2 regions of the Anaerostipes caccae L1-92 genome follow, and region 1 is predicted to be linked to the other one. Evidence: riboswitches for the same ligand, from Rfam matches in the RefSeq annotation. Region 1 holds a riboswitch; the other holds the start of a gene.
What was found. A riboswitch is a leader RNA that binds a small molecule or an ion and turns the genes downstream of it on or off. The one in region 1 is predicted to bind ZMP and ZTP.
Positions count from the first base shown of each region.

Region 2: it holds a riboswitch for ZMP and ZTP, as region 1 does, so the genes downstream of both, pflA (pyruvate formate-lyase-activating protein) here and ANCC_RS12655 (IMP cyclohydrolase) in region 1, are expected to answer to the same signal.

Region 1 covers NZ_AP023027.1:2,586,611-2,595,730, forward strand. Annotated here, with positions in the region: gene ANCC_RS12635 (putative DNA modification/repair radical SAM protein) at 1-587, shown strand, start outside; gene ANCC_RS12640 (TIGR03915 family putative DNA repair protein) at 651-1,400, shown strand; gene ANCC_RS12645 (MerR family transcriptional regulator) at 1,471-2,202, shown strand; gene ANCC_RS12650 (phosphoribosylaminoimidazolecarboxamide formyltransferase) at 2,249-3,427, opposite strand; gene ANCC_RS12655 (IMP cyclohydrolase) at 3,437-4,150, opposite strand; ZMP/ZTP riboswitch at 4,265-4,344, opposite strand; gene mgsA (methylglyoxal synthase) at 4,403-4,762, opposite strand; gene ANCC_RS12665 (GH25 family lysozyme) at 4,844-6,214, opposite strand; gene ANCC_RS12670 (type II secretion system protein) at 6,342-6,779, shown strand; gene ANCC_RS12675 (GH25 family lysozyme) at 6,854-8,269, opposite strand; gene sigE (RNA polymerase sporulation sigma factor SigE) at 8,500-9,120, opposite strand, start outside.
Region 2 covers NZ_AP023027.1:3,281,193-3,290,312, forward strand. Annotated here, with positions in the region: gene panB (3-methyl-2-oxobutanoate hydroxymethyltransferase) at 1-692, opposite strand, end outside; gene ANCC_RS16110 (Rossmann-like and DUF2520 domain-containing protein) at 689-1,537, opposite strand; gene ANCC_RS16115 (AEC family transporter) at 1,717-2,655, shown strand; gene ANCC_RS16120 (class I SAM-dependent methyltransferase) at 2,709-3,326, shown strand; gene spoIIR (stage II sporulation protein R) at 3,979-4,581, opposite strand; ZMP/ZTP riboswitch at 4,749-4,833, shown strand; gene pflA (pyruvate formate-lyase-activating protein) at 4,940-5,665, shown strand; gene pflB (formate C-acetyltransferase) at 5,659-7,890, shown strand; gene ANCC_RS16140 (ABC-F family ATP-binding cassette domain-containing protein) at 8,322-9,120, shown strand, end outside.

The sequences.
Region 1 (9,120 bases):
AACGTGTCTTCTTCTCAGCCTATGTCCCGCTCAATGAAGATTCCCGCCTTCCCTCCCTGGATACCGCCCCTCCTCTGTTAAGGGAACATCGTCTCTATCAGGCCGACTGGCTGCTGAGGTTTTACGGCTTTCATGCAGAGGAACTGCTGAGTACTGACAGGCCCAACTTCAATATCATGCTGGACCCCAAGTGCGACTGGGCACTGCGGCACCTGGAGCTTTTCCCTGTGGAGATCAACCGCGCCAGCTACGCAGATCTTCTGAGAGTTCCCGGCATCGGCACCAAATCCGCCTACCGTATTGTCAAGAGCCGCCGACAGCGCTCCCTGACATTTGAAAACCTGAAAAAGATGGGGATCGTCCTGAAACGGGCCAAGTATTTTATAACCTGTAACGGAAAGATGATGTTTCATATCCCGATCGAGGAGAACTTCATCACCCGTCAGCTGATCGGAGAGGATTACAAAAAGTCCTGGGAGATTGATCATCCCCAGACCTATGAACAGCTGTCCCTGTTTGACGATAAGAATTTTGTATCGGCCCCCTCAGCCGAAGATACCTGCAAGTCTCTGAGCGGACAAATATAAAAAACAGTAACAGTTTTAATATTTGCCTGAAAAACGGCCGACTGAAAATAATGGAGAAAACGCATGACCATTTTCACCTGCAAAGATACGTTTGAGGATATGATGTCCTGTATATACACTGCCTGGGCATCCCGCTTAGGCCACAAAAACATCCAATTAAAAACTGAACCCATAGGGAATCTGGAACTGTTCTGTGATTACCGCCATGTAGATCACGATCCCGATCAGACCGCCAGTGTCATCCGTTCCATCCAAAAAAAGATCTCTTTTCGTGCCTATCAGATGGTATACCGCGCTGCTATGTCTTTTCAGGAAGAAAAACTGGATATCATCTACCGGTTCCTGATCTATGGGTTTCACTATGGGCCTTCCGTTGTCAATATGCTGCAGGAGCCTGCTGTGATGAATCTGTTTGAACTGGACCGTAAAGTTATGAATGAAGCTCACTTATTCCGGGAGTTTCTGCGTTTTTTCGAAATAGATCATGTTCTTATCTCCCATATTGAACCCAAGTGTGATGTCCTGACCATCCTGGCTCCCCAGTTTACGGACCGCATGCCCTCAGAGAACTGGATGATCATCGACGATAACCGGAAAACTGCCGTCGTTCATCCCTGTGATCATGATTACTATATGACCACCCTCTCAGAGGATGAATTAAACCGTCTGAAGACCTCTGAGATTTCTGATCTTTACACAGATCTCTGGAAAGTATTTTTTGAGACGATCGGTGTAGAAGCCAGAAAAAATCCCCGCTGTCAGAGAACCATGATGCCGCTCTGGTACCGCAAACACATGACAGAATTCCTTTAATCTATTTTATCTCTTGACTCTCACGCAGCGTGATAGGCTATTCTGTACTTACCAGGAGGAGGAGACCAAGATGAAAACAGTAAGAGAAGTAAGCAGATTAACCGGTATCAGTGTGCGCACTCTCCACTATTATGACGAGATCGGACTTTTATGTCCCGACCGTGTCACGGAGGCTGGCTACCGGCTGTACGGCACCAAAGCTTTGGAACGCCTTCAACATATTTTACTGTTCCGGGAACTTGAATTCTCTTTAAAGGACATCAGAGAGATCCTGGACCGTCCGGATTTTGACCGCCAAAAAGCATTAGATCAGCAGATACAGCTTTTGAGGCTTAAAAAGGACCGGCTGGAACATCTGATCGACTTCGCTCTTGGAATTCAAAAGTTAGGAGTGGAATCATTGAATTATCAGACATTGAACAAAGAAACGCTGGAAAGCTATAAATCCGAGGCCAGAAAAAGCTGGGGCGGTACCGATGCTTTCCGTGAATATGAGCAGAAAGCAAAAACTTATACAGAGGAGGACTGGAAGGTCATGAATACCAAGTTTATGGCAAACTTTGCGGAATTTGGCCGTCTCATAAACGAAGACCCGGCCTCCGAACCGGTGATGCACCAGGTTGAGCTCCTCAAACAGTCTATTACGGATCAATATTATACCTGTACAGACGATATTCTGGCCTCTCTGGGCGAAATGTACGTCTGTGATGACAGGATGAAAGAGTCTATAGACCGTGCCGGCGGAGAGGGAACCGCCCGCTTCGTCTCAAAGGCCATTCATATTTACTGCCAGACCCTATAATACAGAAGGAGAGAAACCTGCTTGATTTCTCTCCTTCTTATATCTTCTAATGATGGAATAAACGGATTCCCGTAAAACACATCACCATGTTATATTTATTGCATGTGGCAATGACATGGTCATCTCTGATGGAGCCTCCCGGCTCAGCCACATAAGAAACGCCGCTTTTGTGTGCCCTTTCGATATTATCGCCAAACGGGAAAAACGCATCTGATCCCAATGCCACACCCGTCATCTGATCCAGCCATTCACGCTTTTCTTCTCTCGTAAACACTTCCGGTTTTACTTTAAAGATATTTTCCCAAGCCCCGTCGGCTAAAACATCCATATAGTCGTCTCCGATATACAAGTCAATGGCATTGTCACGGTCCGCACGTCGGATACCGTCCACGAACTCAAGTCCCATGACTTTCGGAGCCTGGCGCAGATACCAGTTGTCCGCTTTCTGTCCTGCCAGACGGGTACAGTGGATTCTGGACTGCTGTCCCGCACCGATGCCGATGGCCTGTCCGCCCTTTGCGTAGCATACGGAATTAGACTGGGTATACTTTAATGTGATCATTGCAATCGCCAGGTCAATTTTAGCAGAGTCAGGCAGTTCCTTATTCTCTGTCACGATATCGTTAAAGAAATCCTTGTCAATGTTCAGTTCATTTCTGCCCTGCTCAAAAGTAACACCGAACACTTCCTTGCGCTCTACCGGAGCCGGCACATAATCCGGATCAATCTCGATCACGTTATAGTTTCCTTTTTTCTTTTCTTTTAAAATTTCAAGAGCGTCTGCGTCATATCCCGGTGCGATAACCCCGTCAGACACCTCTCTTTTTATAATTTTGGCTGTTGCCGCATCACACACATCGGAAAGTGAAATGAAATCTCCGAAGGAAGACATACGGTCAGCCCCCCTCGCCCTGGCATATGCATTGGCAAGAGGAGTAAATTCCATATCCATGTCATCTACCCAGTAAATCTTCTTTTCCACATCAGTCATCGGAAGCCCTACCGCAGCGCCTGCAGGAGAGACGTGCTTAAAGGAAGCTGCCGCCGGAAGCCCGGTCGCTTTTTTTAGTTCCTTCACCAGCTGCCATCCGTTTAATGCATCTAGAAAATTAATATATCCCGGTTTGCCGCTTAACACTTTGATCGGCAGTTCACCGTCTTCCATGTAAATTCTTGACGGCTTCTGATTCGGATTGCATCCGTATTTTAATTCTAATTCCTTCATGGTCTCCTCCTATTGATTCTTGTTCACGATCCTTGTTTCATATTCTCCTGTTTTGATATCAATGTAGCGCACAAACAGAGATACTTTGTTGTCTTCATTCAGGCTTTCCCACACACGGCTTGTAAACGCATCAATATCATCGTCTAAGCCGATTAATTTAGGCTCTCCCTCAAAACTCGGAAGCGGATCTCCGTCCTGCATATAGGTATGAATGAAATGTCCCTCCCCGCTTACCGGATTCTCATAGGCAAATGTATACCGGTTACATGCATCCGGATTACCGTTATTGCTCTTTAAAATAGACATTGCATAGTTGTAGGTTCCGTTTTCCACATGCATAATGCCTGAAATACGCGGAGTATAATTCGGTGCATCCGGCTCAAACTCTCTCGTCCTCAATGCCTGTTCAAATGTCTGCTGTTTATCCATGAGCTCGTAGATCGTATCCGTCTGGTCTCCGTTGGTCACGATTGTTTTATTTCCTAATACCTTGACCGGAGCATAGATGATAAGGCTCGGATCACTCAGCTTTGACGGATCAAAAGCCTGTGTCCGGATACCTTTTCCGTCCTCAATAAACACACGGTTTCTGCTGTTTTCGCTTCTTCCCATGATAAAATATGCAGTCACTGCATAGGCCCCGTTTGGTGACTTCCCGATCACAATTCCTCTTCCAGGGTATGAATTCCCTTTTAACTCGTTTTCTAATGACAACATCTTCATTGTCCTGTATCCTCCTTTTGTATCTGTGTGCAGCTTCGCAGAGAGATTTTTATTCCATACGAAAGGTTCGCAGACCTTTTTTATGTAAAAATAAGCCGCCTGGGCACACTAAATAAAAGTTGCCCAGGCGGCCGGCATTTCTGCTGCCGTGCTCCCCGTGGTTTCTCCACTATCCGCCAGTCGCACAGCTTTCAAAATAAATATACACTATGATCTGTCATTTTTCAAGTCAAAATACTCAGTCCTGACAGTTTAAAACATTTGAATCATCAGTTCTGCCGCCGCAGTGTTGGTGACTGCCGGTACCTTGTGCACATCACAGACACGAAGCAGTGCAGACACGTCCGGCTCATGGGGCTGTGCAGTCAGTGGGTCCCGGAAAAAAACAACCAGTCCGATCTTTCCCTCTGCAATTCTGCCTCCCAGCTGCTGGTCTCCTCCATACGGTCCTGACAAATATTTCTTCACCGGAAGTCCTGTGGCTTCCTCTACCCGTTTTCCGGTTGTACCGGTTGCGACCAAGTCATATTTTGCTAATGTTTCTTTATGCTTCTTTGCAAATTCCACCATCTCGTCTTTTTTCTTGTCATGTGCGATCAATGCAATAATCATATCTTTATCCTCCTGATGTTTAATGACTGTAAGGCTAATCTACACTAAAGAAGCCACTTTTACAAGAGGAATATCTTTAGATCACCGCTTAAGAGATTTTACTTTAGAAAATTTACTGTAAATTTTCTTTTTCTTTACAGTCTGATACGATCTGACTTTAAAATAGTACCTTTTTTTCTTTTTTAACTTGCCTTTTGTGTAAGATGCTTTTTTTGCAGATACAGTTGCTATCCTTTTAAAACCGGAAGACTTTTTCCTGGACATGTAAATCTGATATTTAGACACGCCGGAAATTTTTGACCAGCTTATTTTAATCCCCTTTGATCCGCTCTTCTTCAGCTTCTTTATTTTATTCGTCTTTGGGATCACCGTAATTTTGCAGGAAGCCTTTTTTCCGTTTCCTGTTCTTCCGGTGATAACCGCTGTCCCTACCTTTTTCGCCGTCACTTTGCCTGACGAACTGACCGATGCCACAGACGAACTGGAGCTGGACCACTGAACTGAAGGATATGAGTTCCTAGGTTCTATGTAACTTCTCAGTGTATAGGAGGAACCTTTCTTCAGCGACAGGGATTTTTTATTCAGTTTGATGTTTTTTGCCGGAATGCTGCTGATCAGAAAGTTTATATCCACATTTCCTCTGATGCCGCTGACTATGCCTCTGTCGGTGCACTGCCACATCTGATAGCTGCCTGTATAAGTGCATTTGCTTGCCCACTGGGCAACCCACTTGGAATATTTATTAAATGCAGAACTTGTCAATTTTTCTTTCCACCAGCTTGTATTAGCGTAAATACCTATGTTAGAATATCCGGCTGTCTTTAAAACAGCCTTAAATGCCTCTGCATTTTTACTATATTGATTCTTTGACAGATTACTGATCGAATTAGCTTCCAGATCCATGTATATAGGATAATTCGGTTTATGTCCGGTTAATAATTTTAAAGTAAATCTTGCTTCTGCCTGAGCTTGAGCCGTGTTTTTTGCCTGAGAAAAGATATATACTCCATATGGAATACCCAATCGTTCACACTCTTTTACATTATATTGCCACTGAGTATCTTCGTCATATGTGCTGTTTGCGCACCGGATAACAGCAAAATCAATCCCTGATGCTTTCACCATCTCCCAGTCAATCTTTCCCTGATGCTGACTGACATCTATCCCCTTTTTCACTGCGCCCGGAATCGGATTCCCCAGATCATTGACAAACATGCCGTTGACTTTATTCCAGGCATTTGAATATGGTTTTGAAGCTCTGCTGAAAGACTGTCCGGGATAGATCGGTGTACCGTTTTTGTAACGCCAGCTGTTCTCTGCTCCCTGTCCTTCCTTCTGTTTAGGTTCTGATTGGTTACCGTTTACGAGTACCGGCAGTGCAGCCGACATCAAACTGACAGTCAAAAGTACCGCGAAAACTTTCTTTGCCGCTCTTAAAAAACTTTTCTTCATCCCTGTCCCCTTTCGATAATCCTACATTTGTAGGACTATTATATCACAAGTTGTCCGCCTGTGGGTATAAATTTTCATTCTCCTGTGATATAATTAAAAAAAACAAACGACAAAGGATGGGGTTTATATGAATCGTTTAAGAGGGAACAAAAAAGGATTTACTTTAGTTGAATTAATCGTCGTGCTGGTTATTCTGGCGATCCTGATCGCTTTGCTGGTGCCGACTCTGACCGGGTACATAGACAGAGCCAACAAACGCTCGGCCCATGCGGATTTAAAGCTGATCGCAAACGCTGCTACTTCTGCCTATGCGGAGGTTTATGCTGACAACAACAGTAAAAATGGTGAAGTAATCTATTCTTCGGGAGCCGGCTGGAGCCATGAGCAGGGTACCACCATAGATACCGATTTTAAGGATTCCTTCATGCATTATTTGGGAAGTGACATTGACTTTAGTAAAGTCCAGTATTTATACATCAGCCCGGACCGCCTGACGATTATCTACAAATATAAATCTAAAAACTATACTTATCAGAGATACGATAACACCGTCACCATTAAATAAATCATTCTTTAGTTTCGATATTCAAAAGCAATAAAAAAGATCCTGTTCAGGATCTTTTTTATTGCTTTTTATTCCTATCTTTTTATTGATTTGATTGGACTGTAGCTGCTGTAATACTTGGTTTTTCCAACTGTTTTATAAGAACGTATTTTAAAATAGTAACGTTTGCCTCTCTTCAGTCCTTTTTTGGTAAAACTGAATGTTTTAGCTGATGCAGTTTTTACCCTTTTATATCCGGAAGATTTCTTTTTTGACATATAAATCTGATATTTTGTAGTACCGCTAACTTTTGACCAGGTAACCTTAATGCTTTTCCTTCCCGATTTTTTAAGCTTTTTAATTTTGTTCGTCCTGGGCCGTACCGTAACCTTGCAGACTGCCTTTTTCCCGTTGGATGTCTTCGCTGTGATCGTTGCTTTCCCCACGCCCTTTGCAGTGATCTTTCCCCTGGAAGAAACAGCTGCCACTTTTTTATTGGAACTGGTCCATGTCACCGTTTTGTTGGAAGCATTGGATGGCGCGATTGATTTTTTCAATGTATAGGAAGAACCGTTCTTAAGCTTCAGGCTTGTCTTATTCAGCTTTATTGACGAAACAGATATCGTCTGCAGTGCATTGACGTTCCATGAGCCTATTTTAAAATTCAGATCTACATTCGTACCGATTCCGCTGACCTTTCCAGAATCTGTACACTGCCACATATGATAAGTTCCGCTATAATTACAGTGGTAATTGTACTGTGCAACCCATCTTGGATACTCATTAAAGACAGTACTTGTAAGCTTCTCAGTAAACCAATACTTATTAGCATATACCCCTACATCCTTATATCCAGCATCCGATAATGTATTTATAAAAGTAACCGCGATCTGCCCGAGAATTTTGTTGGACAATCCTTCCTGAACATTATCTTCCATATCGTAATATATCGGATAACATAGCTTTTTCCCCTTTATGCATCGTATTACATATTCTGCTTCTTTTTTGGCATCTGTTATACTCGTTGCGTAAGAGTAAATATAAGCCCCGTAAGGCATTCCAATCCGTTCACATTCAGATGAATTATATGCCCAAGTAGGATCATCCCGATCCGTTGAATTCTTTCTGGATCCTATTTTTAAAATTGCATAATCCACTCCATCTGCCTTAACTTTTTCCCAATCAACTTTTTCATTCCATTTGCTTACATCAATGCCCCTTGCAGTTGCATTTGGAATAGGGTCACCCAGAGAATTTAGGAATACTCCATTTACTTTTGTCCAAGCATTAGCTACCGCTCTGGCTCCTCTGGCCGTCATAGATGGACCTATCGGCTCCTGCTGTTTTACCGGTTTTCCATCTTTAAACCGCCAACTGTTGGCCGGATCATGTTCTTCCGCACTTTTTTCTTCCGCAAAAACAGAAGCATGGTTGATGTAAGAAATTCCAGCAGCCAATACGATTGCTGAAATAAATACTGCAAGTTTATTCTTTACCCCTTTTACTCTCACTTGTCTCCTCCTTTTTCTATGTCAGTAGTATAACATCATTCCGCTCATTTTCAAAACCCAATCACACAGAAAATTTTTCCATGAGTCTTCATGTAAAACAAAGTTTTCCTTACGCATCTGTGGACAGCCCTCGGAGATTTTGTATTTCATAGAGAAGGTCGTAGAACTTTTCTATGAAATGAAAAAGCCGCATCAGGACTTCTCCCATGCGGCATTCTCTTTTTCACTGATCAGACACACCCCATCCGGGACATCTCTCTCTTTAATCTTTTAATAATCTTCTTTTCCAATCTGGATATGTACGACTGGGAGATTCCCATTAAATCGGCAACCTCTTTCTGTGTTTTCTCCTCCCCATCCTTCTGGTTGATGCCGAATCTCAGCTCAATGATCTTTCTCTCCCGGTCAGAGAGGATCTTCATGGCATTCAGCAAAAGCTTCCTGTCCACCTCATGCTCCAGGTCCCTGTAAATAATGTCTTCGTCTGTTCCGAGTATATCCGAGAGCAGAAGTTCATTTCCGTCCCAATCCACATTCAGCGGTTCATCGATGGACACTTCCATCTTCGTCTTGTTATTTCTTCTCAAATACATCAGAATTTCATTCTCAATGCATCTGGAAGCGTAGGTAGCAAGTTTGATCTTTTTGGCCGGATTAAATGTATTGATGGCTTTGATCAGTCCAATCGTCCCAATGGATATTAAATCTTCAACACCGATCCCTGTATTGTCAAATTTCTTTGCTATGTAGACTACAAGCCGCAGATTCCGCTCAATTAATTTTGCCCTGGCTTCCGGCTCCTCCGCTGTCCCGAGCTTATGTATCATCTTCTCCTCTTCCTTTGCTTCCAG
Region 2 (9,120 bases), 690 kb from region 1:
ACAAACTTCGGCACAAAATCCCCGTACATATTCAGCATATCCTGGTAAACGAGGACCTGACCGTCACAGTCTGCTCCTGCGCCGATGCCGATGGCCGGAATACGGAGTTTCTCAGAAATAAGCTTTGCAAGTTTTGCGGGAACACATTCCAATACGACCGCAAATGCACCGGCTGCTTCCACTGCCAGGGCATCCTCCAAAAGCTTTTTCGCCGCTTCCTCGCTCTTGCCCTGCACTTTAAATCCCCCAAAGGCATTGACAGACTGGGGCGTGAGGCCGATGTGGGCCACAACCGGGATGGAAGCTTTGACGATGGCCTCAATATGCGGACACACATCCTTTCCGCCTTCCAGTTTGACTGCCGTGGCCTCTGTCTCTTTCATGATCCTTCCGGCATTGACCACCGCATCGTATACAGACGTCTGGTAGGACATAAACGGCATATCCACTACGACAAGCGCATTCTTTGCTCCCCTCACAACTGCAGCGCCGTGGTGGATCATATCCTCCACAGTCACCGGGATCGTCGTGTCATAACCTAGCATAACCATCCCCAGGGAATCTCCCACGAGAATTGAATGAATGCCGGCTTCATCAAACAGTTTGGCTGTAGAATAGTCATAAGCCGTGAGCATGGAGATCTTTTCTCCGTTTTCTTTCATCTTCTGAAATGTACTTACTGTGTTCTTCAATGTTCTTCCTCCAATATTCTCTCCATATGTTCATAGCTTCTCATCGGATATTTACTTTCTGCAATCCTTATCAGCTCCCTGCACAGAGGAAGGTAGATCTCCTTCTCTTCTCCGGAAAGAGCACGTAAATGCTTTTCCACAGTAGCTGCATCATTTCGCTCCACCGGTCCTGTCAGAGCTTCTTTCGGTCCCGAACGAAGAATATTTTCAAGATTCGTCCGAACAAGCGGAGCAAGTGCCGTAAGGCCGTCCTGCCCGCTGAACCCGCAGCTTTCAAGAATTCTTAAAGCCCGGTTCATCAGCGCCGCCATCTGGTTGGACGCCATGACAGCCGCCGCATGGTAGCGGACCTTATCCTCTGCCCCGATCTCCACGACCGGGTTGGGCAGAACACTTAAAAATGAGAGCATCTGATCTCTGTGCTCCCTGTCACCTTCAAGGGTAAACAAGGCTTTGGAAAGATCCTCATATGAAGTTTTTTTACTGTTAAATGGAAACATTGGATGGATAGAATAGCCGTAAGCCCCTGCTTCGGTTATTTCAGAGAAAATAGCGGAACTTAAGGAACCGCTGCAGTGACAGATAAACTTTCCCCGGACCGGGAAAGCTCTGATCTGCTCCCACACGCCTTTGATCTGGCCGTCAGGAGCCGTAATGAAAAGAACATCACACATTGATAATAATTTGTCAAATGAATCAAAACTTTGTGTGTGTGCTGCGTCTGCCGCCGCCTGGGCTGAAGCCATGCTGCGGCTGGCATACCCTGCCAGAGGGATGCCGTAATGTACGAAATACCTGCCAAGGGAACAGCCTGCTTTGCCTGCCCCGATAAACCCTGCTTTCATACGGAATAATCACCTGCTTTCCTGAGGTGATGTCCTTTATAAGATTCGTTCACTGGTATGATTTCTCTAAGGAATACCATCCAAGGGTACTATATCACCTCAATTTGGATTTAGCAAGAAAAATTGGCATGTTTGAATTGTTCTTTTTTATTTGCTATAATCTCCCCCGGAGGATACTTATGAATGATTTTATTTTCAGCTTAAATTCGACAGTCCCTATCTTTTTTATGATCTTTCTCGGATGGTTTCTGAAGGAAAAGGGATGGTTTAATGAAAACTTTGTAAACACGGCCAATAAATTTGTCTTTAACGCAGCTCTCCCGGCCCTTTTGTTCCGGGATATTTCCGGCGCCCCGTTGAAACAGGCCTTTGATCTTAAATACTTTCTGTTCTGCATGATCGTCACCACTCTGATGTTTTCCGGCATCTGGATCCTTGCAGAAATTTTCTTAAAAGATAAATCCATGACCGGAGCGTTTGTCCAGGCCTCTTTCCGGGGCAGTGCCGCCATCCTGGGAATCGCCTTCATTGAGAATATTTACGGACACTCCACTATGGGACCGCTGATGATCGTTGCCAGCGTGCCTTTGTATAATATTTTTTCTGTTATCGTCCTGACCGTCAGGGGACCGGGTTCCGGCACAGGCAGTATCAAATCTGCCCTGATCAATATCGCAAAAAACCCGATCATCCTGGGAATCCTTGCTGGACTTCCGTTTTCCTATCTGGCTGTGGATTTTCCTCCGGTCATCGATAAATGCCTAAATCAGCTTTCCGTTACGGCGACGCCGGTGGCGCTGCTCTGTGTCGGCGCAGGTTTTGAAGGCGCAAAGGCTCTGAAGAAAATCCGACCTACGATGGCCGCCGCAGTCATCAAACTTTTTATACTGCCGCTCATCTTTCTTCCCTTGGCCGTTTTTTTCGGTTTCCGGAACGAAGGACTGATCGCAATCCTGATCATGCTCGGCTCGCCGACTACCGTGAGCTGCTATGTAATGGCGAAGGCCATGGACAACGATCATGTGCTGACTTCCAGCATCGTGGTGGCCGCAACCGTACTTTCATCTGTCAGTCTCACATTTTGGGTTTATCTGTTGCGGATGTTTTCGTTTATCTGATATAATCATTGTAAAGAATAATAGAGTAAAATGAAGAAAGAGAGGACGTACCTATGAAAAATGTAAAAGAACGTTCTGCAAAAATTTACGATAAAAAGGCTGAAAAGTATGAAAAGACCATCAGCGGCAGGATGGCGGCTTCTCTGGAGCAGGAGATGATCAAGAAGATCTGTGTCCGAGACAATGATAAAATTCTGGATGTGGGATGCGGGACCGGAGCACTGCTCGCCGGACTCACACGCTGGAGAGATGCTGAAGGGTATGGAGTCGACATCTCCGGAGAAATGATCCGCCGGGCCAGTGAAGATTATCCTGACCTGCATTTTCAGGTAGGCAGCAGTGATGATCTGGATTTTGAGGACAATACATTCCGCATCATAACTGTGTGCAGCGCATTCCATCACTTCCCCAATCAGGCGGAGTTCATCCAGAAAGCGGCCGATCTCCTGACTCCTGGCGGAAGGCTTTACATCGGTGTCGTTGCATTCCCTGAAGTGATCAGGATCACCGGCAACGTGGCGGACAAGCTTCTTCCTTCCTGCAAGGTGAAGCGGCCATCCACCCATGAGATCCTTGGCATGTTCAAGGCAGCGGGGCTCACAAAGTTTCGTGTACATAAGCTGAAAAAACTGCTGATGATCTCTGCTAAGAAACCTTTGCCTGAGGATTAAAAAGTCCAAACATACTGTAAGACACGCTTTAGCGGCGTGTCTTTATTTTTTTCTACATGAGCATTGCCTGGAAGATCAGGATCATAGTAATGCCAAGTGAAATCAGCAGGACTGAACGGTAAAAGTCCTTCATTTCTTTTAGTTTGTCTTTTCTTATTTTTCTCTTCATTCGTAGGTTCTCCTTACATCTGTATTTAATCATTAGACGTTTTGGACAGCATAAAAGTTGTGTCTGTTCCATCATTTGTTTATAGTTCCCGGATGATGCACAATTTATGTCTTTTGCTTTGTTCAAAGAAAAATGAAAGAGGGAATTTCACAGAATTATCCTGTAAAATTCCCTCTTTATTGATATGTAATCGTCTGCAGTTACCGGAGGAGCAGCAGGAAGACCAAAATCATCAGAATCCCTGCTGTTATGAGCAGCAGAGACCTATAAAAATAATTAATCTCCCAGACCGTATGCCTCTTTGAAATCTTTTTCATCCATACCATCTCCTTCACTTTCTGCCCGTCTCAGCCGTGTTGGAAATAAATTGTACTGTTATAAATTTTTAAAACTTTTGTAACTTTATTATACCCTCTTTTGCAACAAATTTCAACGAATAAATTAGTTAATTTTTATGTCTGATTTTTAGTAAATATTACCTGATTACTCCAGCCATTTCAAAAACCAGGGCAGCTTCTCTTTCTTCTTTTCCAGCTTCTCCACTCCTTTTTTTCCTACCTGCTGCTCCAGTTTTTTTCTGGTCTTTTTGTCTTTTGCCGCTTCGCTTTCTTTCGTAATGCAAAGGTCCGGAAACATGACACACCACCAGTTATGTCCACTGGCATTTCCGAGATCGATTCTCAGCGCATCGTAGGTTCCCTCGGGAAACACATAGCTGCCATAGTCCTTTTCGGGAAACTTCTCTCTGGTCAGATAGACTTTGACCGGCAGATCCTTTCCCCTCTTTTGCAGCGTGGACTTTGCCACTTTGGCAATCTCCTTTTTCCGGCTGTTAAGAATTCTCTTTGCATCTTCTTTTGTGTTGGCCTGTTCCATATACGGCTTCAGATATGCCACTACCTGGTCCCTGACCAGGAGTTTTTCTGCCTGGTCTTTCCTGCTGTCACTGTTTGCCCGTATGTGGAACCGCACGACTCCCTGTTTTATTTTCTGATCCGCTCTGCCGTCTTTCTCTTTTGCCCATACCACAGAAAAGATTACCGCGGCGGCAAGGAAAAACATCCAGATGATTGATTTTTTCTTCATACTATGAACATGCCCGGATTTTCTGAATTTTAAACATGAAAACTTTTATCACATACCCGGTAGACAAGCAGGAAACCTCACGTTACGATGAAACCGGCTAAAAATTTCACAAACAATATTTCAATTACGGGGTTGACATTGCGGTGCGATGTATAGTATTTTAAAGTCATAAGTCATATGACTGACGGACAAGTGGAGTTTACCACAGGAAGTATGACAACGAATTTTTAGCCGACCGTCTGGGCACCCTGCCTGGACGTGCGGCTTTTTTTATTCCATTAGGAAAGTCTACGGCTTTCCACGAGCCGCTGATACTCGTATCCCAGGCAGCCAATCAACATTTTTACAGGAGGTTCCTATGATTGTTGGACACATCCATTCCATGGAATCCATGGGATTAGTCGACGGCCCGGGCATCCGCAGCGTAGTTTTTTTCCAGGGCTGTGCCCTTCGGTGTAAATTCTGCCATAACCCTGACACCTGGGAATTTCAGGGCGGCGAAGAGATGACTCCGGAGGCGCTGGTGAAAAGGATTTCCCGCTTCAAGCCCTACTTTAAACAGAACGGCGGAGTGACCTTTTCGGGGGGAGAGCCCCTGATGCAGCCAGAGTTTTTGCTTAAGACTCTGAAACTCTGTAAACAGGAAGGCATCCATACGTGCATTGATACCGCAGGCTTTGGTCAGGGAGATTACGATGAAATTCTTTCATACACAGATCTGGTACTTTTAGATCTCAAGGAAATAACCGGGCCGGCTTACGAGTCTATGACAGGAAGGCCTATGGAGCGGTTCATCGAATTTCTAAAGGCATTGGAACGAAACGGCACGAAACTATGGATACGCCATGTCGTAGTTCCGGGACTTACAGACAGCAAAGAGCACATGCAGGAATTAAAAGAATACATAGACCGCATACCGAACGTAGAAAAGGTAGAGCTTCTCCCCTATCATCTGCTCGGCACCAACAAATATGAGGTAATGAATCTTTCTTACCCGCTCAAAGGAGTTCCGGCAATGGACAAGGAACGCACCAAACAACTTCAGAAAACCTATTTTGATCAATATGGAGGAAAACAATGTTAAAAGAATGGAACGGCTTTAAAGAAGGAAAATGGACAAAGGAAACCAACGTAAGAGACTTTATCCAGAAGAATTATACATTATATGAAGGAGATGACTCTTTCCTGGCAGGTGTTTCAGAAAAAACAGAAAAAGTGTGGAACAAATGCGAAGAACTGCTTTCTGAAGAGACAAAAAAAGGCGGTGTTTTGGATGTAGAGACCAATATTATTTCCGGCATCACTAACTTTGCACCCGGATATATCGACAAAGAAAATGAAATCATTGTAGGTCTTCAGACAGATGCTCCTTTAAAGCGCATCGTAAACTTATACGGCGGCAAGAGAATGGCCCATTCTTCTCTGGAACAGTACGGATACAAACTGAATCCGGAAATAGACCGTCACTTCAATGAATACCGCAAGACACACAACGAAGGTGTCTTTGATGCCTATCCGCAGCGCACAAGGCTTGCAAGGACAGCCGGTCTTCTGACAGGGCTTCCGGATGCCTATGGACGAGGACGTGTGATCGGTGACTACCGCCGTGCTGCCCTCTACGGCATCGATTATCTCGTGGAAGAAAAGAAACGCGATCTGGATGCCTTAGACGGACCGATGAGCGAAGAGCGCATCCGTGCAAGAGAAGAAGTCTCCGAGCAGATCCGTGCTTTAGGAGCAATCAAAGAAATGGCTGCTTCCTACGGAGTGGACATCTCTAAACCTGCATCCAATGCCAAAGAGGCGGTCCAGGCGGTCTATATGGCTTATCTTGCCGGTGTAAAAGAAAACAACGGTGCGGCTACATCCCTTGGACGTACTTCCACTTTCCTTGATATTTATATTCAGCGTGATCTGGAAAACGGCGTGCTGACAGAGAAAGACGCTCAGGAACTGATCGACCAGTTTATTATCAAACTCCGTCTCGTGAGACATTTAAGGACACCGGAGTACGATGAATTATTCGGGGGAGATCCTACCTGGATCACAGAGTCCATCGGCGGTATCGGAATCAACAGCAAACCGCTTGTGACAAAGACCTCCTTCCGTTATCTCCATACACTGTATAATTTGGGAACAGCTCCGGAGCCGAACCTGACCGTGCTTTGGTCTGAAAAGCTTCCGGCCAACTTCAAGAAGTTCTGCTCCAAAGTTTCCATTGACACAGATTCGATCCAGTATGAAAATGACGATGTCATGAGACCGATCTACGGAGATGATTATGCCATTGCCTGCTGTGTGTCTGCCATGAAAGTCGGAAAGCAGACCCAGCTGTTCGGAGCCCGCTGCAACCTTGCCAAGTCCCTGCTGTATGCTATCAACGGCGGCATCGATGAGAAAAAGGGGATTGAAGTCATTCCGGGTATCGAGCCGATCACCGATGAAGTATTGGACTACGAAAAAGTTTGGGCTAACTACAAAAAAGTTCTCGCTTATGTAGCAGAATTATACGTTGATACCGTAAATATCATTCATTATATGCATGACAAATATGCCTACGAGGCGAGCCAGTTTGCACTGCACGATACCAATATGGAGCGTATCGCAGCATACGGCGTGGCAGGTCTTTCCATCGCGGCAGACTCGTTATCAGCAATCAAATATGCCACTGTAAAACCGGTGCGCAACGAAAACGGTGTGGCTGTAGATTTTGAGACTGAAGGAGATTTCCCGAAATACGGCAATGACGATGACCGGGCAGACGACCTGGCTGTCAACACTGTCACTTTATTCTCTGAGGAATTAAAGAAACATCCGATCTACAGAAATGCCATCCATACATTATCTGCACTCACCATCACATCCAATGTTATGTATGGAAAGAAAACGGGCTCCACGCCGGACGGAAGAAAATTAGGGGAGCCTCTTGCTCCTGGTGCAAACCCAATGCACGGACGGGACAACAGCGGCGCTTTAGCCTCTCTGAATTCCGTAGCCAAGATTCCTTACCGCGACGTGTGCCAGGACGGTGTTTCCAACACCTTCTCTATCGTGCCCGAAGCTTTAGGTAAAGATCAGGACCAGAGAGAAGAAAATCTTGCAAACATTCTGGACGGTTACTTTGTGCAGGGCGCTCATCACCTGAATGTCAACGTATTCAACCGTGAGACATTGATTGACGCAATGGAACATCCGGACAAGTATCCGACACTGACGATCCGTGTTTCCGGATATGCGGTAAACTTTAATAAGCTTTCCAGAGAACAGCAGGAAGAAGTTGTAAGAAGAACGTTCCACGAGGGAATGTAGGGCATTTTGCACACGATTTCTGTTCGGCTTTGAATTGCCTCACTACAAGCGTGTGCAAAATGAAATCTCAAAACCCACTCAGAAAATTTTATGAAACAAAAGGAGCAGCCAGCATGGGCTTATATAGATCAGACCAGCCGAGAAGGCGAGTAAACTCTGTACAATTCAGACCGATGAAACATTGTGCAGAGTACGGCGGATTTTATCCGCTTTAAGATTTCATCGGGAGACAGATCCAGAATCATCTGCGGCTGCATGAGCAGTCCTTATTTGGATACCTGTTTTCCCGAAGAATCCCATGCTAAAAGGCTGCGGACAATGTTTTGTCCGCGGCCTTTTGTTGTTTTATAACACACTGACAATACGGCAGAAGGCAGATACAGAAATGTATTTTGTCTTCTGTCTTTTTTATATGAAAGGATCAGATCATCATGAGTTTATTAGATATTAAAGATTTATCACATTCATTCGGTGATAAACAGCTTTTTAAAGAAACAGAATTCCAGCTCAATAAAGGAGAACATATAGGAATTGTCGGTCCAAATGGTGCAGGAAAAAGTACGTTTATCAAAATCTGCACCGGACAGATTACTCCCGACAGCGGACAGATCTTCAGACATCCTGCAGCTTCTTTCGGATGTCTGGATCAATACGCACAGATGAAAGAAAATATAACGATCTCAGATTTCTTAAAATCTGCTTTTCAGTCTCTCTTTATAAAAGAGGAGCAAATGAATCTGCTGTATTCAAAAGCAGCGGCCGGAGATGAAAAAGCCCTCCCTGCCGCCGCACGGCTCCAGGAACAATTAGAGCTCCATGACTTTTATCAGATTGACACCAGGATTGAACAGGCAGCTGCCGGACTGGGACTCCTCACTATCGGTCTTGAATGCCCGGTAGAAAAAATCAGCGGAGGTCAGAGAGCCAGAGTCATCCTCGCTAAACTTTTGCTGGAACAGCCTTCTGTCCTGCTGCTGGATGAACCTACAAACTTTCTGGATAAGGAGCACGTCTCCTGGCTGGCAGACTACCTTTCAGGGCTTCCGAGCGCTTTTCTGGTTGTCTCCCACGACAATGAATTTTTAGAACAGAGTGTCAACCGCGTATGCGATATTCATAACGGCAGACTTACAAAATATTACGGCACCTACTCTGATTTTTTAAAAAAGAAAACGTTTCTTCAGGAAGAATATATCCGACGGTATTCTTTCCAGCAGAAAAAGATTAAAG